3 regions of the Microbacterium sp. Mcb102 genome follow, and region 2 is predicted to be linked to each of the others. Evidence: predicted binding sites of a transcription regulator. Region 2 holds the regulator's gene; each other region holds the start of a gene.
What was found. The regulator LexA, encoded in region 2, represses DNA repair genes until DNA is damaged. The targets are predictions, from matches to a motif close to TCGAACANNTGTTCGA.

Region 1 (7,931 bases), on a different contig from region 2:
CGCTCACTCCGGTACGACCGCCGCATCGCTTTGAGGATGCGATCGCTGCCGGACTGCAGCGGCATGTGCAACTGCGGCATCACGCTCGGGGTCTCGGCCATGGCGTCGATCACGTCGTCGGTGAACGCCGCAGGGTGCGGACTCGTGAAACGGATGCGCTCCAGTCCCTCGATTTCGCCGGCCGCGCGCAGCAGCTTTCCGAACGCCTGTCGGTCGCCGAACTCGACGCCGTACGAATTCACGTTCTGGCCGAGGAGAGTGACCTCGATGGCACCGTCTTCGACGAGGAGGCGGATCTCGTTGAGGATGTCGCCGGGACGCCGGTCCTTCTCCTTGCCACGCAGACTCGGGACGATGCAGAACGTGCACGTGTTGTTGCAGCCGACCGAGATCGACACCCATCCGCTGTGCGCCGAGTCGCGCTTCGTCGGAAGCGTCGACGGGAACACCTCGAGCGACTCGAGGATCTCCAGCTCCGCATCGCCGTTGTGACGTGCACGCTCCAGCAGCCCGGGCAGCGACCCCATGTTGTGCGTGCCGAACACGACGTCCACCCAGGGCGCCTTGTCGAGAACTGCCTGCTTGTCCATCTGGGCCAGGCAGCCGCCGACCGCGATCTGCATACCTTCTTTACGACGCTTGACGGAGGCGAGATGTCCGAGGGTGCCGTAGAGCTTTCCGGCGGCGTTGTCGCGCACCGCGCAGGTGTTGATGATCACCACGTCAGCCTCGGCGCCGTCGAGTGCACGGACGTAGCCGGCGCTTTCCAGCGATCCGGAGAGCCGTTCGGAGTCGTGCACGTTCATCTGGCACCCGAAAGTACGAACCTCGTACGATCGCTGGCGTCCGTCTTCGTCGACGGCTGCGGACGAGGCGCTGATGATCGTCGGTTCGCTGCGCGGAATAGTCATGATCAAACCATTCTACGAGCCGTGCGGATGCGGTTGCTGCGTCGCTTGCTCAGTCCGAATCGACGAATCGGACGCCCGAGCTCGACGCACTCGGGCCAGTCTCCCGCAGTGCCTGCTTGGCCGCCTTCATCGCGACGGACCCGTTGTAGCCGCGTCGCGAAAGCTGTCCCACCAGACGCCGAAGGGCGGTGTCGTTGTCGAGTCGGCCCAACGAACGTGCCTTGGTGCGGGCGAATTCGAGGGCCCGCTCATCGTCATCATCCGGCAGTTCGTCGAGTGCAGCGTCGATCACGTCGCGAGGAATACCCCGTTGAGCGAGTGCGCGCGACAGAGCGACCCTCCCCTGTCCCTTCCGCTCGACCCCCGATGTCACCAGAACACCGGCAAGAGCGGCATCGTCGAGGTAGCCACGACGGCAGAAGTCGTCGATCACGTCGTCGATCACAGCGTTATCGAGCCCGTGCCCCCTCAGCGCCTGACGCGCTTCGGAGACCGAGAGAGATCGAGTCCGCAGCTTTCTCACGAGGGACTCCTCGGCCGCCGTGCGGATCTCGTCGAGCTCTCCCGGCTCCTCAGCAATTCCCTGCGCGACGGGTGGGATCCCGAGCGCGTGAAGTCTCGGCGCGGTCTTCGATGCTTCCGACCCAGCTCGGGCTGATGCCCCACGCGCGGGATGACGGTCGCTGGGGCTGCCGGACTGGGGCCGACTTTCGGCGCGAGAGGTGCGCTCTCGCGCATTCCATGTGGACCGCCACTGGCCTGCGTCACCGGGGCCCGCGGAAGCGCCGTCTGAGAGGTCATCGCCGCCAGGAGCGACAGCAAGCGGCTCGGCCTTCTTCACGGCGCGTCCGAAGAGCGGAATGATGGGGGCGATCCGGTCCGGATCGCCCCCACGAGTGTCACTCATCAGGCCGGACGACGCTCAGCGAGCTCGTCTGCTGCAGCAGGCACGGCGGCTGGTCCGCCGATGCCGAGCTTCTGCTTGATCTGCGTCTCGATCGCCAGCGCGATGTCGGGGTTGTTGAGCAGGAAAGTCCGTGCGTTCTCCTTGCCCTGACCCAGCTGGTCGCCATCGTAGGTGTACCACGAGCCCGACTTCTTCACGATGGCATGTTCGACACCGAAGTCGATCAGGCTGCCCTCGCGAGAGATACCGACACCGTAGAGGATGTCGAACTCCGCCTGCTTGAAGGGCGGGGCCATCTTGTTCTTCACGACCTTGACCCTGGTGCGGTTTCCTACCGCGTCGGTGCCGTCCTTCAGCGTCTCGATACGACGGATGTCCATGCGGACAGAGGCGTAGAACTTCAGCGCCTTACCACCGGCGGTCGTCTCGGGTGATCCGAAGAAGACACCGATCTTCTCGCGGAGCTGGTTGATGAAGATCATGGTCGTGTTCGTCTGGCTCAGACCACCGGTGAGCTTGCGCAGCGCCTGCGACATGAGTCGTGCCTGCAGGCCCACGTGCGAGTCACCCATCTCGCCCTCGATCTCCGCACGAGGCACGAGCGCCGCGACGGAGTCGATGACGATGAGGTCGATGGCACCGGAACGCACGAGCATGTCGGCGATCTCGAGCGCCTGCTCGCCGGTGTCGGGCTGAGAGACAAGAAGCGCGTCGATATCGACGCCGAGCTTCGCCGCGTAGTCGGGGTCGAGCGCGTGCTCGGCATCGATGAAGGCTGCGATGCCACCGCCACGCTGCGCGTTCGCGATCGCGTGCAGCGTCAGCGTCGTCTTACCCGAGGACTCAGGTCCGTAGATCTCGACGATGCGGCCACGCGGGAGACCTCCGACGCCAAGGGCGACGTCGAGGGCGATGGAGCCGGTGGGGATGACGGCCACGGGGGCGCGCTCATCACTACCCAGCCGCATGACCGAGCCCTTCCCGAACTGACGATCGATCTGGGCGAGTGCGGTCTCGAGGGACTTCTCGCGGTCGGCGGGTGATGGCATGGTCTGCTCCTTCTGCGCGCGTGGTGCCGCCTGTAGGCTGTCGCGGCTCTCCCGGTTGGGAGGAACTCTCCGACAAGGCGTAATGGCTCTTCGGCTTGTTTCCACCGTAGGAGAGGCCACCGACATCGACGCCGAGAGCTCGCATACCGTGGAGAACAGATTCCCTTAACCACTTGTGCAGAAGACTACGCCCGCTTCGAACAGATCTTCGACGACACGCCGATCATCGCAGGCCGTGTCCCGTAAACTGCGGACACCCTCCAGGGTTCAACGCCCTCGCGGCTCCTGCCGTCCGACGCCGTGCCGACGGTTCTCCGGAACATCCATCTCTGCGCAGAGCGCCAACCAGATCTCCCGCGGCGGCGTGCCGTCTTCCAGAGCTTCGAGCGCCGTACGGCCACGCAAGGCTGAAAGCCCGAGGTCGTTCACCAATGACGAGGCTCGCGCCTGGAACTCGGTGTCGACGGCGCGAAGGAACTCGCTACGACGCATCGCTCACCCGCATGCGAAGCTCAGTGCAGCGAGAGCTGAGGTTCGACCGACGCGACGAGGTCGTCCGGAACGACATCCGGGAAGACCTGAATGCCCTCGAGTACAGAGATACGGTCCCCGACCTCACGCATGATCGTCGAGATGGGCACGTCGAGAGCATCGGCGACGGATGCGAGGATCTCGCTCGACGCCTCCTTCTGGCCCCGCTCGACCTCACTGAGGTAGCCGAGCGCCACCGACGCTTTGCTCGCGACCTGCCGGAGCGTGCGCCCCTTCTGCAGGCGGAAGTCCCTCAGCACATCGCCGATTTCCTGTCGTACAAGAATCATCGGAACCTCCTCCCCGTGTGATCGTTCGAGGTCTCCCCCGATGAGACAGCCAGTCTAGTACTCCTGGCCTGCTCGAAATCTACCCCTGCACTCTGTGGTTTGAATGTGAGCACATCGGTAATAACCGACATCGGACCGTCACTATTCCAGGACGAACTCGAGCAACACCTGAAGAGCCGCGTTCACCGTCTGCGCACGGATCGAATCACGGTCACCCTGCAGGTGCAACGCCTTCGCCGAGGAGCCGTCGGGCGTCACGATCCCGATGTGCACCGTTCCCACCGGCTGGCCGTCGGGGGAATCCGGGCCGGCGATGCCGGTCGTCGAGACCCCGACGTCAGCCGGGACTCCGTCTACGTTCACGACGCGGCGCACGCCGTCTGCCATCTGCAAGGCGACCTGCGGGTGGACCGGCCCGTGAGCAGCGAGGAGCTCGGCATCCACACCGAGGACCGTCGCCTTGACCGGGGTCGCATAGGCCACCACACCACCGAGCAAGACCGCGGAAGCCCCCGGAACCGACACGATCTCGGCGCACAGCGCGCCGCCCGTGAGCGACTCGGCGACGCCCAGAGTCCAACCGCGGTGTGTCAGAGCCGACAGCAGTGCGGCGGCGCCCGCGTCGCTCATGCCTGCTTCTGGCGCGATCCGCGTGCCTGCGCGACGATGTAGTCGATCCCGCTCGCCACCGTGAGCACGAGGACAATGACCATCAGGATGAAGGTGATCAGCGTCCAGGCATCGAGGCCGATGAGGACGTGTAGGGGAAGCAACGCCCACCCGAGTGCGACCCCCTGGAACGCCGTCTTGATCTTGCCCATCCAGGCAGCCGCGACCACATGCTCGCTCGCGACCATGAGACGGTGGATCGTGATCCCCCACTCACGGATGAGGATGATCGCGACGATCCACCAGCTGACCTCACCGAGGATGGCGAGGCCGATGAAGCCCGCTCCGGTGAGCATCTTGTCGGCGATCGGGTCCCAGAGTTTGCCGAAGTCACTGACGATGTCGTACTTGCGTGCGAGGTAACCGTCGACCCAGTCGGTCGAGATCCCGACGATGAAGATGATGGCGGCCGCCCAGCGGAGGCCGGGCTCGGGGAGTCCGTAGGTGCCACCGAACAGCAGCAGGACGAAGAAGATGACCGCCAGCGGGATGCGCGCGACGGTGATGGCGTTGGGCAGCTGCCGAGGAATCGTCATCAGTCGCGCCCCGTCAGGCCCCAGGCGTCTTCGTCGCCGCCGTCGGCCTCCACCTCGGGGAGTCCTTCATACTGGGCGGCGATCGGATCATGCGTCTGCGGCATCGGCGGAACCGGAGGGGCTGCCGGAGCCGGGGAGGCCGCCGGAGCATCGTCTCCGCGCAGCTTCGCCATCACCTGTGGGAGCTGCTCGGCCGTGGCCAGCACGTCGCGGGCCTTCGACCCCTCGGAGGGTCCGACGATCTCACGGGACTCCAGAAGGTCCATCAGGCGACCCGCCTTGGCGAAGCCGACACGCAGCTTGCGCTGCAGCATCGACGTGGAGCCGAACTGCGAAGAGACGATGAGCTCGGCTGCGGCGAGCAGAAGCTCCAGGTCGTCGCCGATGTCTTCGTCGACTTCCTTCTTCTTCGTCGGCTCCATCGCCTCCTGCACATCGGGTCGGTAGTCCGGACGCGCCTGACGGGTGACGTGCTTGACGACGGCGTCGATCTCCTTCTCGTCGACCCACGCACCTTGCAGACGGAACGGCTTCGACGATCCCATCGGGGAGAACAGGGCGTCGCCCTGTCCGATCAGCTTGTCGGCACCGGGGCTGTCGAGGATGACGCGGCTGTCGGTGACGCTGGTGACGGCGAACGCCAGTCGCGAAGGGACGTTGGCCTTGATGAGACCGGTGACCACGTCGACGCTGGGGCGCTGCGTCGCGAGGACCAGGTGGATGCCGGAAGCACGAGCGAGCTGCGTGATGCGGACGATCGAGTCCTCCACGTCGCGAGGGGCGACCATCATGAGGTCGGCCAGCTCATCGACCACGACCAGGAGGTACGGGTACGGCTTGAGAACACGTTCGCTGCCCACAGGGAGTTCGACTTCGCCGGCGCGCACGGCGCGGTTGAAGTCGTCGATGTGACGGAAGCCGAACGACGCGAGGTCGTCGTACCGCATGTCCATCTCCTTCACGACCCACTGCAGCGCCTCGGCTGCCTTCTTCGGGTTCGTGATGATGGGCGTGATGAGGTGCGGGACGCCGGCGTAACTCGTGAGCTCCACGCGCTTCGGGTCGATCAGGACCATACGCACGTCCGCGGGGCGAGCCCGCATGAGCAGGCTCGTGATCATGGAGTTCACGAAGCTCGACTTACCGGAACCCGTGGAACCGGCGACCAGGAGGTGCGGCATCTTGGCGAGGTTCGCGATGACGATGTTGCCACCGACATCTTTGCCGACGCCGATGGTCATCGGGTGCGTGCTCTTCTGCGCGGCCGGCGACCGGAGGACGTCGCCGAGCGCGACCATCTCCTTGTCGGCGTTGGGGATCTCGATGCCGATCGCGCTCTTGCCGGGGATCGGCGAGAGGATGCGGACGTCGTTCGATGCCACGGCATAGGCGAAGTTGTTGCTCAGCTGCAGGATCTTCTCGACCTTGACGCCGTGACCGACCTCGACCTCGTACTGCGTGACCGTCGGCCCGCGCGAGAAGCCGGTGACCTTCGCGTCGACCTTGAACTGCGTCAGCACGCTGGTGATCTGCTCGATCACCTTGTCGGTGGCCTCGGAACGAAGAACCGGCGGCGGGCCTTCGACGAGGAGGCCCGGAGAGGGCAGGATGTACGGCGTGACGGGGGCCTGAGGTCCACGGTCGCCCGGGCCCTCAGTACCGAACCCGTCGAGCCCCGGAAGCTCCGGCACCTCGCCGGTGTCGGAGGAGTCATCGAGAAGCGCCGTCGTCTGCTGCTCGGCAAGCGAATCGGCGACCGACCTGACGTCGGAGAGCACCTCGGTCGCGGCGTCGTAGGGATTCTCGACGACGACCGCCTGGTCGTAGGCCGGAGTCGGATCGGAGGTCGTGAGCAATGCGGTGATGTCATCCGAGCCGAGGGTGCCCTCGTCAGAGTCCTCTTCACGGCCGGTCTTGTTGCGACGCCACCAGGGCAGCACATCGGGGTCGTCGACCTTGTCGGCGTCGTCGATCGCCGCCGCGTCCTTGGCGGGCTTCTCCGGACGCTCGGCGTCGAACATCCAGGCGTAGAGATCACCGAGACGGGAACCGATGCGGTTCGGCGGCGTCTTGGTGAGGATCAGGATGCTGAGTGCGGCCAGCAACGCGAGCACGACGTACGCAGGGATATTCGTGAGGTAAGTCAGCGGCTGCCCCACCAACCACCCGAGCAACCCGCCCCCCGTGTTCAACGCCGTGATGTTCGGCTGGGGCTGTGGTTGTCCACCGGCGACATGGCAAAAACCTGCCAGGGAGATCACGAACAGGCCGAAACCGAAGCCGATGCGTCCGTTGTCGTGAACCGACGCGGGGTGACGGAACAGCCAACCGGCCAGCACCAGCAGAAGCAGTGGCATGATGAACGCCACTCTGCCGACGAGCAGCCCCACCGAGTAGGCACTGATGTTCTCGGCCGCTTCGTTGCCGATGAAGACCCACTCGTTCACGGCGCCGAGAGCCGCGAGCAGCACGAGGAGGAACGGGAAGCCGTCGCGGCGGTCCTCCTTCTCCAGCGCCTCAGGCCCGAAGGCGCGGAAGAGCCCGCCGACGCCGTGGGCAAGTCCGATCCAGGCCCGGACTGCAACCGGAGGCTTGTCTGCCTCGTCGATGTACTTCTTGGGAGCGGGCTGGGCCTTGGTAGCCGTCTGCCGCTTGGGGCGCGACGGCGCGCTGGTCGATGCGCGCTCGGTCTTCGTGGAACTCCTGGCCATGCTCTCACGTTACGACCAACGGCCGACATCTCCGCGTAATGACGCGGCATTCCACCGATCCTCGCGACGCCGACTACCGGGTCCGACGCGCCATGGTGTCGCGCGACTCTCCTTCCTCCACGACCGCGAATCCTTCGGCGCGATACAGATTGCGGGCGAAGTTGTCGCGTTCGACGCTCAGGCTGATCCGCGCATGCCCCTGCGTACCAGCGAGCTCGATGACACCGCGCAGGAGAGCGCGTCCGACACCGCGTGCACGCCAGAGCGGATGCACGCCGATGATCAGCTCCGGAACGGCGACGCCGACGAAGCCGAACCCCGGCGCAT
Region 2 (7,931 bases):
TCATGATTCGGTTCGAGAACGTCACGAAACGCTACCGCGGGACGTCGAAGCCCGCCCTCTCCGGTGTCGACTTCGAAGTGCAACGCGGGGAGTTCGTCTTCCTCGTCGGCGCCTCGGGCTCCGGCAAGTCCTCCTGTCTTCGTCTGATCCTGCGCGAAGACGTACCCACGGCAGGCCGCGTCGCCGTGCTCGGCCGGGACCTCCGCTCGCTCGCCAACCGCAAGGTGCCCTATTTCCGGCGCCACATCGGTTCGGTGTTCCAGGACTTCCGCCTCCTGCCGTCGAAGACGGTCTACCAGAACGTCGCCTTCACCCTGCAGGTGACCGGCTCTTCGCGCGGATTCATCCAGCAGGCAGTGCCCGAGGCACTCGCGCTCGTGGGACTCGACGGCAAGCAGAAGCGCATGCCGCATGAGCTGTCCGGCGGCGAGCAGCAGCGCGTCGCGATCGCTCGTGCCCTCGTCAATCGTCCGCAGGTGCTGCTCGCCGACGAGCCCACAGGCAACCTCGACCCTGCGACCTCCGTCGACATCATGCAGCTTCTCGCTCGCATCAACGCCGGCGGCACGACCGTGCTGATGGCTACGCACGAGGCCGGCTTCGTCGACCAGATGCAGCGCCGGGTGATCGAGCTGCGCGACGGCGAGATGGTGCGTGACGAGGTTCACGGCGGATACGGCGACACCTCCAACATCCCGCGCCTCGTGCCGGAGAAGGTGCGCGGTGCTGCCGCCGCAGCGGCGTTGACGGCGGTGCAGGAGGTCCAGCGTCAGACGGCGGACCTCTCCTCGGTCCGCGCTGCCTTGGCCGAGGAGCTCAGCTCCCAGCGGAAGGCCGCCGCAGACGAGCGCGCCTCGGATGCTCCGGCAGGTGCTCCGCAGAAGGCCGAACCCCCGCGCACGGTCGAGCCACCGGAGTCGAGCGCCGTCCCGGCGACCGGCGCCATCGCCGCTGTCGTGGAGCCGCCGACCGTCGCGGAATCACCGGCCGTCGTCGAGCCGCCGACCGTGACGGAGCCGCCCGCGGTCGTCCGACCGCGCACGCACCCGATCACCCTGCCCACCGTCGATGTCGCCGAGCTCGGAGTCGCAGATCGCCTCGGGCTCTCCGACGAAGACGACGAGGAAGTGGGCCCGACCTCATGAGAATCGGACTCATCCTGACCGAGGCCCTGGGCGGTCTCCGACGGAACATCTCGATGGTCATCTCGGTGATCCTCGTCACCTTCGTCTCCCTCACCTTCGTCGGCGCGGCGATCCTGATGCAGTCGCAGATCGGCGTCATGCGGGGTTACTGGGCCGAGCGTGCCCAGGTCGCCGTGTACATGTGCTCCGCGGTCTCGGAATCCGACACCTGCATCGACGGAGCCGCGAGCGAGGAGCAGGTGGCCGCGGTCCGGGCGCAGCTCGAAGGCGACGCGCTGGCACCGCTCATCAGCTCGCTGACCTTCGATACCAAGGAGGACACGTACGCCAAGCTCGTCGAGCAGCTCGGCGAGGACCAGGCGAGTGTGCTCACGCCCGACCAGGCATTCGAGGTCTTCTTCGTGACGATGAAAGACCCGGGGCAGTCGCAGGTGCTCGCCGAGGCATTCAGCGGCCAGGCCGGAGTGGAGCAGGTCAAGGATCAGCTCCAATACCTCGAACCGCTGTTCTCCGCTTTGACCGTCGCGACGTATATCGCCGTCGGCATAGCGGTGCTCATGCTGATAGCGGCGACCCTGCTGATCGGGACGACGATCCGGTTGTCGGCGTATGCGCGTCGCAAGGAGATCGGCATCATGCGCCTGGTCGGCGCCTCGAACCGGTTCATCCAGACACCGTTCGTGCTCGAAGGCGTGTTCGCGGCGTTCCTCGGCTCGGCGCTGGCCAGTGCCGCGGTCGTCGCCGGCATGCATTTCGGGGTGAACGGCTACCCGCGAGGTCGCGTCCCGTTCATCACGACCTGGGTGACGATGCAGGACGCGATGCTCGTCGTCCCGGTGCTGATCGGCATCGGCATCGTCCTGGCCGCGTTGTCCGCCGGCTTCGCGATCAGGCGTTGGCTCCGTACCTGATATCCTGAAAGGCTGCTCGGTCGGAACGATCGATCGGGCTCATCACGGCAACAGGAGAGCATCATGCCCAGGGAACGCGGAGAGAAGGTCGTCGCGACCAATCGTCGCGCACGTCACGACTACACGATCGAGAAGTCGTACGAGGCGGGGATGGTGCTCACCGGCACCGAGGTCAAGTCACTGCGTCAGGGGCGCGCCAACCTCAGCGACGGTTACGCGTTCGTGAAGGGCAACGAGGTCTTCCTCGATTCGGTGCACATCCCGGAGTACTCCCAGGGGCATTGGACCAATCACTCGGCGAAGCGGATCCGCAAGCTGCTGCTGCATCGCGAGGAGATCGCCAAGATCGCGCATGCCGTCTCGGCAGGTGGATACACCCTGATCCCGCTGAAACTGTACTTCTCCGATGGGCGGGCGAAGGTCGAGATCGCCCTCGCCAAGGGAAAGCGCGAGTACGACAAGCGGCAGACCCTGCGCGAACGTCAGGACACCCGCGAGGCGGATCGTGCCATGCGCCTGCGCAATCGCGTGGGCGAGTAGCGACCGGTCGTCACAGCGTCGGCTCGAAGCCGAACGCGCGGCCGAGGAAGATCAGTTCACGCTCGAGCGCGTCGATGATCGTGTCGGCACTGCGGAATCCGTGCCCCTCAGCGGGGTAGAGGACATACTCGTGGTCGACGCCTCGGGCGGCCAGCGCGTCTCTGATCGCCTCGGACTGCGAGGGCGGGACCACTCGATCTTCTCCGCCCTGCAGCAGCAGCACGGGGACTCCGATGCGATCCGCGTGGGTGAGTGGTGATCGTTCGACGTAGATGTGCTCGTACTCGGGGAGAGGCCCCACGAGACCGTCGATGTACGACGCCTCGAAGTCGTGCGTGTCGGCGACCAGCATCCGCAGATCGGCCACGCCGTAGCGGCTGATCCCCGCGGCGAAGGCCCCGCCGTGCACGAGCGCGGACAGCACCGTCCAGCCGCCTGCGGATCCACCGCGGATGGCGATGCGGGACGGGTCGGCGAGGCCGGCATCCGCGAGGCCCTGTGCGGCGGCGATCACGTCGTCGACGTCCACGACGCCCCATCGGCGGTCCAGGCGTTCGCGGTAGGCGCGTCCGTAGCCGGTGGAGCCGCCGTAGTTGACGTCGAGCACGCCGATTCCCCTGCTCGTGTAGAACGCGTTGGCGGCGGAAGCCGCGCCGGTGACGTGCGCGGTCGGTCCGCCGTGCACCAGCACCACGTACGGGGGGAGCTCGTCGGCGGGGGCTGTCGCGTCGGGGTTCGCCGGGGGGTAGGCGAAGGCGTGCACGACTCCGTGCCTTCCGTCGACCTCGATCGGCACAGCGCGCGGCATCCATTCGGCATCGACGGGCTCACCTCCGCGCACGGCGACGGTCGCGCCGGAGTCCACATCGATGCACCACAGGCCGGCGGTCACGCCGGAGCCACTGCCGGAGAGCAGCACGCGCGACCCGTCCACATCGTCGATGCTCACATGGCCGTCGGCCGGGATATCGATCGGGCGTGCGGCACCGTCCGGTGAGATCAGGACGACCTCGTCGCGCCCGTTCGTGCGGGTCGCGACGATGCGTCCGTCGGTGAGCGGCCGATACCAGCGGTTGCCGAGCACCCAGAGTCCGTAGCCGGTGTCGGCATCGGTCGGGCTGAGCGCGCGCGGTGCGCCGACCGGCGAGACTCCGTCGAGCTCGATGCGATGCAGGCCCCAGCGGTCGTCCGGATCATCGGCGAACATCAGCTCCGTCTCGCTGAGCCACTCGGGCTGCAACGCCGCTCGAGTGGGGATCTCGTGCACGTCGCTGCCGTCGCTCTGCGCGATCTGCAGCTGCGAGGCCTCCCAGGGCATCCGTCCGCGGTTCCAGGTGATCCAGGCGACGCGGCCGCCGTCGGGCGAGAGTGCGGGGTGAGCGAAGAAGCCGTCGCCCTCGACGATGACTCGAATTCCGGACGCGTCCTCCGCGGCGGAGCCGTCGATCGGGATCTCGACGATCGCGCGGGTATGCGGGGCGGCCGACAGATCTTCGCGCACGGCGAGCAGACGGCCGTCTTGCACGCGGAGGCCTCCGTGCGATGGCCCCGCCGGTGTCAGCGGGACGGGCTCGGCACCGGCGACCAGTCGATGGACGCGCTGATCGCCGGCATCGACGAAGTACAGGATGCCCGTGGAATCGGCGGTCCATGCCCCGCCGCCGTACTCGTGTACACGGGAGCGAGCACTCCAGGGCGCCGGGAGCATCTCGGCTCCCGAGGAGCTTCGCACCGTGACCCGCCCCTTCTCGGCGGGCACGGATTCTCCCCACCAGATCTCGGAGCCGACGAAGCGCGCCCCGTCGATGCGCGGGGAGGATGCCGCGACGGAGGCTGCGGAGAACGGAGAGGGCCAGGAACCGTGAGGCGACGACATGCTCCGAGCCTATGGTCTGAACTCAGACGGCGCGCAGCACCGCCACGACCTTACCGAGCACCACGGACTCGTCGCCGAGGATGGGTTCGAAGGAGGAGTTTCGGGGGAGGAGCCAGGTGTGGCCGTCGCGACGGCGCAGCACCTTGACCGTGGCCTCGCCGTCGAGCATCGCGGCCACGATCTCGCCGTTCTCCGCATTGTTCTGCGAGCGCACGACGACCCAGTCGCCGTCGCAGATCGCGGCGTCGATCATCGACTCGCCCGAGACCTTGAGCATGAAGAGGTCTCCTTTGCCCACCAGTTGACGGGGGAGAGGGAAGATCTCCTCCACCTGCTGATCGGCGGTGATCGGCACGCCGGCGGCGATGCGACCGACCAGGGGCACGAGCGCCGCGTCGCCGACCGGAGTCGCCACGTCGGCGGGGTTCTCGCCGCTGGCGCCGGGGAGATCGATCAGGACCTCCATGGCACGTGTCTTGCCGGGGTCGCGTCGCAAGTAGCCGCTCAGTTCGAGTTGACCGAGTTGGTGGGTCACGCTCGACAGGGACTTCAGGCCGACGGCGTCTCCGATCTCCCGCATGCTCGGCGGGTAGCCGTGATGAGCGATGGAGTTCTGGATGACCTCGAGGATCGCCATCTGCTTGGGGCTCAGGCTCTTGCGGCGTCGCGTCCGCGGTGCCTCCGACTCGGGGGCCGAGTTCTCGCTCATGGTGCTCCTTAAGTGCGGTGTTCCGACGTCGCTCTTCGAATGTCGGAGGCCCGTGGTGTGGTGTTCTCATCGAAACCGTATCCGAGAAACGGCCCGATCTGGAAGATCTGTTCGAGCGTGTCGGCAGAATCGTGCATCCGGTTTCGAAGACAACTTGACAGATGTTCGAACTCGAAGATATCTTCGGTACGTAGCTTCGCATTCACGGCTCCCGGCCGAGACGGGAATGCGAACGCTACGCCAACTTCCCCGGCAGCTTCACCGCTCCGGGACAGGCTAAGGAGCACCACATGAGCAGCATCGGCTTCAGCACCGCGGCAGTCATTCCGGCGTCGACCCGTCCTACGACGCGACTCCGTCTGACCACGCGCGGTCGCGCCGTGCTGCTGGGGTTCGCCTCCGTGCCGCTCGCGATCGGCATCGCCTTCGCCGCACTCAGCGGTGGCAGTGCGATCGCCTCGGGCGCAGACACGGCAGCCGTCAGTGTCGAGACCGTGACCGTCATGCCCGGTGACACTCTCTGGTCGATCGCCACCGGTGTCGCCCCCGGCGCCGACCCGCGCGACGTCATCGGTGAGATCAGCCGTATGAACCTGCTGCGTGGCGGTGAGCTCCAGATCGGCCAGACGCTCGCCATCCCGGCCCAGTACGTGGACTGATCCCGTCGCGCCCGAGCTGCAGCAACTTTGCGTCATCGACTCGGGGCGCCGCTTAACATGGGAAGGGTGACCCTCTCCCTCAACGATCTCCCGCTACGCGACGATCTTCGCGGACTGACTCCGTACGGCGCTCCTCAGGCACCGCTCCCGATCGCCCTCAACGTGAACGAGAACACGCATCCCATTCCGGACGCGGTGGCGAGCGACATCCTCGACGACATCGCGCTCGCGATCCGTGATGTGAACCGTTATCCCGACCGGGAGTTCACCACTCTTCGCGAGTCGTTCGCAGAGTATCTGGGTCACGGCCTCACCCCGGAGCAGATCTGGGCGGGCAACGGCTCGAACGAGGTGCTCCAGCACATCCTGCAGGCCTTCGGCGGCCCCGGGCGCACGGCCTTCGGTTTCGCGCCGACCTACTCGATGTACCCGCTCATCGCGCAGGGCACGGGCGCGCAGTGGATCCCCGGGACGAGGCAGCCCGACTACACGATCACACCGGAGGAGGCAGCGGAGCAGGTGCGCACCGCGGACCCCGACGTGATCATCCTGTGCACCCCGAACAATCCCACCGGCACCCCGCTCGGCCTGGACGTCGTCGAAGCCGTCTACGAGGCGGCGCGGGGCATCGTGATCGTCGACGAGGCCTACCAGGAGTTCGCACCGCACGACGCGCCTTCCGCGCTGACACTCCTCGAGGGGCGCCCGCGCCTGGCGGTCTCGCGCACGATGAGCAAGGCCTTCGCCTTCGCCGGTGCGCGAGTCGGGTATCTGGCGGCAGATCCGACGTTCATCGATGCGTTGCGTCTGGTGCGCCTGCCCTATCACCTGAGCACGCTCACCCAGGCTGCGGCCGTCGCCGCTCTGCGCAACTCCGACGTGATGCTCGGCATGGTCGAGGAGATCGTCGAACAGCGCGACCGCATCACAGCGACCCTCGAGGCGCTCGGATATACGCCCCACGAATCCTGGTCGAACTTCGTCCTCTTCGGCGGCATCGCCGATCCGCGTGCGACGTGGCAGCAGCTCTTCGACCGCGGCGTGCTGGTGCGTGATGTCGGCATCCCCGGTCATCTCAGGGTCAGCGCGGGCACCGAGGCCGAGACCACCGCGTTCCTCGATGCTCTGGCCTCGATATGATCGGCATCATGAGCACCCCGTCATCGACCCCGCGCACCGCGAGCCGCGTGCGCAGCACGTCGGAGTCCACCGTCGAACTCGAGCTGAACCTCGACGGCACGGGGGCGAGCCGCATCGACACGTCGGTGCCGTTCTTCGACCACATGCTCACCGCTTTCGCGAAGCACTCGCTGACCGACCTGACCGTGCGCGCTTCGGGCGACACGGACATCGATGCGCACCACACCGTCGAAGACGTGTCGATCGTGCTCGGACAGGCGATCCTCGAGGCGCTGGGCGACAAGTCCGGCATCTCCCGCTACGGCGATGCGCTCGTGCCGCTCGACGAGGCGCTCGCGCAGGCGGTCGTCGACATCTCGGGTCGTCCGTACCTCGTGCACACCGGCGAGCCCGCCGGATTCGAGCACCACCTCATCGGTGGGCACTTCACCGGCTCGTTGGTGCGTCACTCTTTCGAGGCGATCACCTTCAACGCCGCGCTGACCGTCCACGTGCGTGTGCTGGGCGGCCGCGACCCGCACCACATCGCCGAGGCGGAGTACAAGGCTTTCGCCCGCGCGTTCCGCCAGGCAAAAGCACTCGATCCGCTGGTCGACGGGATCCCGTCCACCAAGGGTGCACTGTGAGCGCGAGTCCCCGCGTCGCCGTCTTCGACTACGAGTCGGGCAACGTCCACTCGGCTGTCAAGGCGCTGGCCGCTGCCGGCGCGGATGCCGTGCTGACGCGCGACCGCAAGGCCGCCCTGGAGGCCGACGGTCTCCTGGTTCCGGGCGTCGGCGCGTTCCAGGCGGTCCGTGACGCGCTCCACGCACACGGCGGCGACGAGATCATCGACCGGCGTCTGGCCGGCGGACGACCGGTGCTCGGGATCTGCGTCGGCATGCAGGTGCTCTTCGAGCACGGGGTCGAGCGCGGGCACGACACCGCGGGCCTCGGCGAGTGGCCCGGAGC
Region 3 (7,931 bases), 120 kb from region 2:
TCCGTGAGCACCACTGCAACGTTGCCGACTGTGTCAGGCCCGATCCTGGAGATGCGCAGCATCACCAAGGAGTTCCCGGGGGTCAAGGCGCTGGCCGATGTCTCCATCACCGTCCGCGCCGGCGAGATCCACGCGATCTGCGGGGAGAACGGCGCCGGGAAGTCGACCCTGATGAAGGTCCTCTCCGGGGTGTATCCGTACGGGACCTACGAGGGCGAGATCCTGCTGTACGGCGAGGAGCAGCGCTTCAAGGACATCGTCGCCAGCGAGCAGGCCGGCATCGCGATCATCCACCAGGAGCTCGCGCTCATCCCCGAGCTCTCGGTCACCGAGAACATCTTCCTCGGCAACGAGATCTCCCGCGGCGGCCGCATCGACTGGCAGGCGCAGAAGGAGCGCACGATCGAGCTCCTCGCCCGCGTCGGGCTGAGTGAGGACCCGGACGCGCAGATCAAGACCCTCGGCGTCGGCAAGCAGCAGCTGATCGAGATCGCGAAGGCGCTCAACAAGGAGGTCAAGCTCCTGATCCTCGACGAGCCGACCGCCGCGCTCAACGAGAACGACTCCCAGCACCTGCTCGACCTGATCCTCGGCCTCAAGGCCAAGGGCATCGCGTCGATCATGATCAGCCACAAGCTCAACGAGATCGAGCAGATCGCCGATGAGATCACGATCATCCGCGACGGCCGCACGGTCGAGACGCTCGACATCTCCCGCGGCGAGATCAACGAGGACCGGATCATCCGCGGCATGGTCGGCCGCTCGCTCGAGAGCCGGTACCCCGACCGCACGCCCGAGATCGGCGAGGTGTTCTTCGAGGTCAAGGACTGGTGGGTGCAGCATCCGACCGTCCCGGAACGCATGGTCGTCAAGGGCTCGAACATCAACGTCCGCCGCGGCGAGGTCGTCGGCATCGCCGGGCTCATGGGCGCCGGGCGCACCGAGTTCGCCATGAGCATCTTCGGTCGCTCCTACGGCACCTTCCTCTCCGGCACCCTGATCAAGGACGGCCAGGAGGTCGCGCTCCACGACGTGTCGTCCGCGATCAAGCACGGCCTGGCGTACGTCAGCGAGGACCGCAAGGTGCTCGGGCTCAACCTGCTCGACACCATCAAGCGCTCGGTCGTCGCCGCCAAGCTCTCCAAGATCGCCAAGCGCGGCGTCGTCGATGCGCGCGCCGAGTTCGCCGTGGCGGAGGACTACCGCAAGGCCCTGCGCATCAAGACGCCCTCGGTCGAGGAGGGGGTCGGCAAGCTGTCCGGCGGAAACCAGCAGAAGGTCGTGCTGGCGAAGTGGATGTTCACCGACCCCGACCTGCTGATCCTCGACGAGCCGACCCGCGGTATCGACGTCGGAGCGAAGTACGAGATCTACGCGATCATCAACCAGCTCGCGGCACAGGGCAAGGGCGTCATCGTCATCTCCAGCGAGCTGCCCGAGCTGCTCGGCATCTCCGACCGCATCTACACCGTCTTCGAAGGTCGGGTCACCGACTGCATCCCGGCCGACCAGGCGACACCCGAGGACCTCATGCGCAGCATGACCTCGACGAACCAGAAAGCATCCGCATGACCACCGACACCACCGCAACGAAGCGCGGCTTCCACTTCAAGGACATCACGAAGATGTTCGGGGGCGGCCAGTCGACCCTCCGCCAGTTCGGCATCCTCGGCAGCCTCGTCGTGATCCTGGTCGTCTTCCAGGTGCTGACCTGGATCTTCAAGGGCACCGGCCTCACGCTCTCGTCCGGCAACCTGATCAACGTCGTCAACCAGTACTCGTACATCCTGATCCTCGCGATCGGCATGGTGATGGTCATCATCATGGGTCACATCGACCTGTCGGTCGGCTCGGTCGCCGCGTTCACCGGCATCGTGGTCGCGAAGGCCATGGCCGACTGGAATCTCCCCTGGCCGCTCGGTGTGCTCCTCGGCCTCGGCGTCGGCGTGCTCGTCGGTGCCTGGCAAGGGTTCTGGGTGGCGTATGTCGGGGTACCGGCGTTCATCGTGACGCTGGCGGGCATGCTGTTCTTCCGCGGAGCGAACCAGTGGGTCGGCGACTCGCAGTCGATCCCGGTGCCGCAGGGCTTCAAGGTCATCGGCGCCGGCTACCTGCCCGAGCTGTCGTTCATCCCCGTGCCGTTCAACGTCTTCACCATGCTGCTCGCCCTGCTCGGCGTCGCGTGGATCGTCTTCTGGGAGATCCGCACCCGTCGCATCCAGCACAAGATGGGTGCCGAGATGGCGCCGCTGTGGGTGAGCGTCACCAAGGTCGTGCTGATCTCGGTCGTGATCCTCATCGCGGGCTGGTTGTTCGCCACCGGCCGTGAGGGCACCAGCTTCCCGATCTCGGGCATCATCCTGCTCGCGCTCGTCATCCTCTACTCGTTCATCACGAACAACACCGTGTTCGGTCGCCACATCTACGCGGTCGGCGGCAACCGCCAGGCCGCGCGCCTGTCGGGTGTGAAGGACCGCTGGGTCGACTTCTTCGTGATGATGAACATGTCGGTGCTCGCCTCGCTGGCCGGCATGATCTATGTCGCCAGGGCCACGGCCTCCGGGCCGCAGGACGGCAACGGCTGGGAGCTGGATGCGATCGCCTCGGTCTTCATCGGTGGCGCGGCCGTCTCGGGCGGTATCGGAACCGTGATCGGCTCGATCATCGGTGGTCTCGTGATGGCGTTCCTGAACAACGGTCTCGCGCTGCTGGGCGCCGGTGCCGACGTCGTCTCGATGATCAAGGGCCTCGTGCTCCTGTTCGCCGTCGGTGTCGACGTCTGGAACAAGCAGCAGGGTCGCCCGTCGATCACCGGCTTCCTCACGCGTCGCTTCGGCCGCAAGGAGGACCCGATGACCGACACCTTCGACCCGAAGGCGAACTACCCCACCAACCAGAAGTACGAAGCCCCCGCCGTCGACGAGACGCGCGGATAGTAGGGGTCTCACTGCGCACGCACACGCGTCGAGACCTACACACACCAGAGAAAGAGATCACATGAAGAAGATGCTTCTTACGGCGACAGCGATCGTCGCCGTGGGCGCTTTCGCCCTCACCGGCTGCTCCTCGGAGCGTGGCGGAGACACCGGCGCCGATGGTGGCGACGAGGCGGCAGCAGGCTTCGCCGCCGACGCCACGATCGGTGTCGCCCTCCCGGACAAGACCTCGGAGAACTGGGTCCTCGCCGGTCAGCTGTTCACCGACGGACTCGAGAAGGCCGGGTTCAAGGCCGACGTGCAGTACGCGCCGGCCAGCAACACGGTCGCCGAGCAGCAGAACCAGATCCAGGCGATGGTCACCGGTGGCGCCAAGGTCATCATCATCGGTGCCAAGGACGGCAAGCAGCTCGCGACGCAGGTCGAGGCCGCTCGCGACGCCGGTGTCGCCGTCATCGCGTACGACCGTCTGATCGAGAACACGGAGGCCGTCGACTACTACGTCGCGTTCGACAACTTCGAGGTCGGCAAGCTCCAAGGTCAGGCTCTGCTCGACGGTCTCGCCGAGCGTGCGGGCCACGAGGCTCCGTACAACATCGAGCTGTTCTCGGGCTCGCCGGATGACGCGAACTCCGCGGTGTTCTTCAACGGCGCCATGGAGGTCCTCCAGCCGAAGATCGACGACGGCACCCTGAAGGTCGTCTCGGGTCAGACCGAGATCGCCCAGACGGCGACCGAGGGCTGGAAGGCCGAGAACGCGCAGCGCCGTATGGACTCGATCCTCACGTCGACCTACAGCTCTGAGGCGCTCGACGGCGTCCTGTCCCCGAACGACACGCTCGCTCGCGCCATCATCACCTCGGTGCAGGGTGCGGGCAAGGATGTCCCGGTCGTCACCGGCCAGGACTCCGAGGTCGAGTCGGTGAAGTCGATCATGGAGGGCATCCAGTACTCCACGATCAACAAGGACACCACGCTCCTCGTCGAGCAGTCGATCAAGATGGTCGGCCAGCTCCAGAAGGGCGAAGAGGTCGACGTGAACGACGAAGAGCAGTACGACAACGGCGTGAAGGTCGTTCCCGCGTTCCTGCTGCCGCCGGTCATCGTCACGAAGGAGAACGCGGCCGAGGCGTACGCCAACGTCCCGAGCCTCCTCGAGATCGTGAAGTCGTACCAGTAATACCGCAGCATCCTCGGGCCGTCCGGACCTTCGGGTTCGGGCGGCCCGTTCGCTGTGTCCCGCTTCCGGTCGCCGTTTCCTGCTACCGAGTGTCACCGTTCAGAACGGAGCGGGCACTGTTGAATCGGTGAACGTCACCGTGTTCTGGGGAGGCGGTCGGTCGATGTACGAGCGCCCGGTCGGACTCGTCCACTCCAGCACGCCGCCCGCACGTTGCTCGACGTGCCAGGGGGAGTGGTGTTTGAGCATGTGATGTCGTCGGCAGAACGCCGCGAGGTTCACATCTGTGGTCGCGCCCCCGGTCGAAGCCGCGTGATTGTGGTCGAGATCGCACTTCCGCGCCACGATCCCGCACCCGGGGAACCGGCACCGCTGATCCCGCGCGCGCAGATGTCGCCGCAGTTGCTCGCTCGGCCGGTATCTGTCGACAGCGAGCAGCGCGCCGGAGATCGGATGCGTCAGCACACGATCCCAGCCCATGGCCGAGCCGGCCAGCCTGCGGGCGGTGGTGATGTCGATCGGCGTCGTGCCGTCGAGCAGGGCAGGCGGGAGGACGGACGGCAGGGAGCCGCCGGAGCGCCCGCATCCGACATCGCCGGGCGTGCGCACGAAAGCGGCGGCATCCGGAACATCGCGGTCATCGTCCATCAACGACATCAACGACATCACCGGCACCGAGACCTCGACGCGGGCGCGGATCTCGCCGAGCAGTCCATCGGTCGTGTCGTGTCCTGCCGGCGTGCCCGTGAGCAGGAGGTCGGCGAGCAGGTCGGCACGCAACTGGTCGATCGTGCGCTCGTCTGCCGGAGGTCCATCGGAGCCGGCACTTCTCGCCGCGTGGGCATTGTCCTTTTTCACCGCATGCGCCATCTGCGAGAGCCGGTCGAACATGCCGTGGATGAGCGCGGCCGGGCCGCGGGTGCCGAGCTCGGCCATCCCGTCGTCGAGATCTCTCGTCCACACGCGGCGGCCCTTGCGCGCCTCGCGGTGCCGTTCGCTGACCGGGCGCTCCTGGAATCGTTCGGCCAGGCGCCGTGCGAGCCGTCGCAGCCGGTTCGGGGACTCGGTCTCGGCGATCGCCACCGCCTCGGTGGCATAGGCCTGTCGGTCGGCCGCATCGTCGAGGTGGGCGCCCGCGTCGACGATCACCCGCGCATGCGCGCCACTGATGCGCCCCGCGCCCTGTGCCTCCCACACCGAAGGGAAGCGCTCGACGAGCCAGGAGGCCTCGGCCATCCGTCGCTCGATCGTGCGGTCGCTCAGGTGCTGCGCGGCGCCGATCTCGGCCGCCACCGTGCGGATCGCCATGTCGCCATGATCGGGATGCGCAGCCTCCCTGGCGATGTCGATAGCCAGACGCCCGGCCATCGCGAGCATGCCGTCTCTGGCCGCGTGCATGCTGCTCAGCGTCGCTTCTGCCGCCTCGAGCGACGCCACCAGATCGGCGAGCATCGCCATCTGGGAGTCGGTCGCGTGGAGCAGTGCTGTCATGACTTCAGTCCATCACGGACCACCGACATTCGAAACTATGTTCACCGGGATTCCGGCATCCGATTCGGCCGTTGTCTCCGCCCGTTGTCGCAGCCCGACGGACCGGGCCCCGTCGGGCTGAGCGCTAATCCCAGATGGGGTCGTCGGGGTCGGGGGAGTCCGTGCCGTCGGCGTCGGTCATGATGCGTGCGTCGGCGATCCACGACGTCAGCGAAGCGTCGTGCAGCATGTGCGGTCGCGGTGCGCCGAGCAGATCGGGGTTCGTCACGACGTCGAGTGGCGCATCGCTGGCGAAGACGACGACGTTGCCGAGTGGTCCTTCGTCATCGTCCGGTTCGGCGTCGAGGACGACGGCGACGTGATCGAACACGGTGCGCAGGGTGGCTGCCTGTCGCCGTGAATACTCGAACGGATGCCCGTCGAGCAGGTTCACGGCCACGACGCCGTCTGCGGCGGAGCGCGCGGCGACCCGGCGGTAGAACTCCTGGCTGGCCACATGATGACGGATGACGGCGGCATCCCAGAGGTCGACCACGGTGAAGCGGGCATCCGCCCACTCGTCCGGGAGCTCCGCGTCGGCGACCGCTCGCGCATCGCCGAAGATGACCCGCACATCAGCGCCCGGGGGCAGGGGCAGCGCGGCGATCACCGCGTCGTAGAGAGCGGGCTCGAACTCGACCACGAGCTGGGGTGAGCCGGCACGCGTGGCCTCGACATAGCGGGCCAGCGTGAGTGCTCCGGCTCCCAGATGCACGGTGAACAGCGGTGCACCGGGCTCGGCCGCGGCATCCATCGCCCTGGCGATGTGCTGGGTGTAGGCGTATTCGAGTTCGGTGGGATCCGTCATCGACACGACGGACTGCGGGATCCCGTCGACGCTGAGCTCGTAGCGACCTGGTCGCCTTCGCGATTGCACCAGCTTCGCCTTGCGATCGTCGAGCATGAGCGAGAACACCCGGCGTTTACTTGGCACCCGTCGATTTTAGGCTGGCCGCCGTACCCATCGCGCGCGGCTACCCTGGAAGGAACATGGCACATCTTCTCGGGGCTGAAGCCCTGCACCTCGAATATCCGACCAGGGTCGTCTTCGACTCCGTGACCCTCGGCATCGAAGAGGGTGACCGCATCGGCATCGTCGGCCGCAACGGCGACGGGAAGTCCAGCCTCCTCGGCATGCTCGCCGGCATCAAGGAGCCGAACTCCGGCCGCGTCACGGTGCGCGGCGGCACGCGGATCGGCGTGCTCGACCAGGCCGACAACCTGCCGGACGACCTCACGATCAGCGCCGCCGTCGTCGGCGACACCCCGGAGTACGAGTGGGCGGGCGACGCGCGCATCCGCGACGTGATCGACGGCCTCCTCACCGATCTGCCGTGGGATGCCGAGATCGGCTCGCTCAGCGGTGGCCAGCGGCGCCGGGTGTCGCTCGCGAAGCTGCTCACCGGCGACTGGGACGTCATCGCCCTCGACGAGCCCACCAACCACCTCGACGTCGAGGCGATCACGTGGCTCGCCGCGCATCTCAAGAAGCGCTGGTCGCCGAACTCGGGCGCGCTCCTGGTCGTGACCCACGACCGGTGGTTCCTCGACGAGATCTGCACCGAGACCTGGGAGGTGCACGACCGCATCGTCGAGCCCTTCGAGGGCGGCTACGCGGCGTACATCCTGCAGCGCGTGGAGCGCGACCGGATGGCAGCGGCGACCGAGGCGAAGCGCCAGAACCTGGCCAAGAAAGAGCTCGCCTGGCTCCGGCGCGGTGCTCCGGCCCGCACGGCGAAGCCGAAGTTCCGCATCGACGCGGCCAACGAGCTCATCGCCGACGTGCCCGAGATCCGAGACAAGGTGTCGCTGCAGTCGCTGGCCGTCTCGCGCCTCGGCAAGGACGTGGTCGACCTGCTCGACGTCGGCGTGACCTACCCGACGGCGGACGGCGGCGAGAAGGTCGTGCTCCGCGACATCGAGTGGCGCATCGCGCCGGGGGAGCGCACCGGCATCCTCGGGGTGAACGGCGCCGGCAAGTCCACACTCCTCGGGCTCATCTCCGGCACCGTGGAACCCACGGTCGGCCGGGTCAAGCGCGGCACGACCGTGAAGGTGCAGACCCTCACCCAGCGGCTCGACGAGCTCACCCAGCACTGGAAGGACCCGGTGCGCGTGATCATCTCGGGGCTGCGCACCTCGTACACGATGGGTGCCGGCTCGAAGGCGCAGGACCTCACGCCCGGTCAGCTGCTCGAGCGCCTCGGGTTCGACTCCGCCCAGCTCTCCACCCCGGTCAAGGACCTCTCGGGTGGCCAGCAGCGCCGTCTGCAGCTGCTGTTGGT

Region 1: recA (recombinase RecA) is a predicted target of LexA. The motif match lies at 3,064-3,079, and genes of this name have one in related genera.
Region 3: OC372_RS15025 (HNH endonuclease signature motif containing protein) is a predicted target of LexA. The motif match lies at 5,637-5,652, and genes of this name have one in related genera.

What each region holds. Positions count from the first base shown of each region.
Region 1 covers NZ_JALJRG010000001.1:486,455-494,385, reverse strand. Annotated here, with positions in the region: gene miaB (tRNA (N6-isopentenyl adenosine(37)-C2)-methylthiotransferase MiaB) at 1-911, opposite strand, end outside; gene OC372_RS02350 (regulatory protein RecX) at 961-1,434, opposite strand; gene recA (recombinase RecA) at 1,818-2,867, opposite strand; gene OC372_RS02340 (DUF3046 domain-containing protein) at 3,135-3,359, opposite strand; gene OC372_RS02335 (helix-turn-helix domain-containing protein) at 3,380-3,688, opposite strand; gene OC372_RS02330 (CinA family protein) at 3,830-4,318, opposite strand; gene pgsA (CDP-diacylglycerol--glycerol-3-phosphate 3-phosphatidyltransferase) at 4,315-4,893, opposite strand; gene OC372_RS02320 (DNA translocase FtsK) at 4,893-7,604, opposite strand; gene OC372_RS02315 (GNAT family N-acetyltransferase) at 7,678-7,931, opposite strand, start outside.
Region 2 covers NZ_JALJRG010000006.1:251,913-259,843, forward strand. Annotated here, with positions in the region: gene ftsE (cell division ATP-binding protein FtsE) at 3-1,145, shown strand; gene ftsX (permease-like cell division protein FtsX) at 1,142-2,056, shown strand; gene smpB (SsrA-binding protein SmpB) at 2,120-2,596, shown strand; gene OC372_RS15625 (prolyl oligopeptidase family serine peptidase) at 2,607-4,472, opposite strand; gene lexA (transcriptional repressor LexA) at 4,495-5,181, opposite strand; gene OC372_RS15635 (LysM peptidoglycan-binding domain-containing protein) at 5,472-5,840, shown strand; gene OC372_RS15640 (histidinol-phosphate transaminase) at 5,898-6,980, shown strand; gene hisB (imidazoleglycerol-phosphate dehydratase HisB) at 6,989-7,606, shown strand; gene hisH (imidazole glycerol phosphate synthase subunit HisH) at 7,603-7,931, shown strand, end outside.
Region 3 covers NZ_JALJRG010000006.1:127,793-135,723, forward strand. Annotated here, with positions in the region: gene mmsA (multiple monosaccharide ABC transporter ATP-binding protein) at 52-1,572, shown strand; gene mmsB (multiple monosaccharide ABC transporter permease) at 1,569-2,936, shown strand; gene OC372_RS15020 (sugar-binding protein) at 2,998-4,116, shown strand; gene OC372_RS15025 (HNH endonuclease signature motif containing protein) at 4,216-5,607, opposite strand; gene OC372_RS15030 (spermidine synthase) at 5,732-6,580, opposite strand; gene OC372_RS15035 (ABC-F family ATP-binding cassette domain-containing protein) at 6,637-7,931, shown strand, end outside.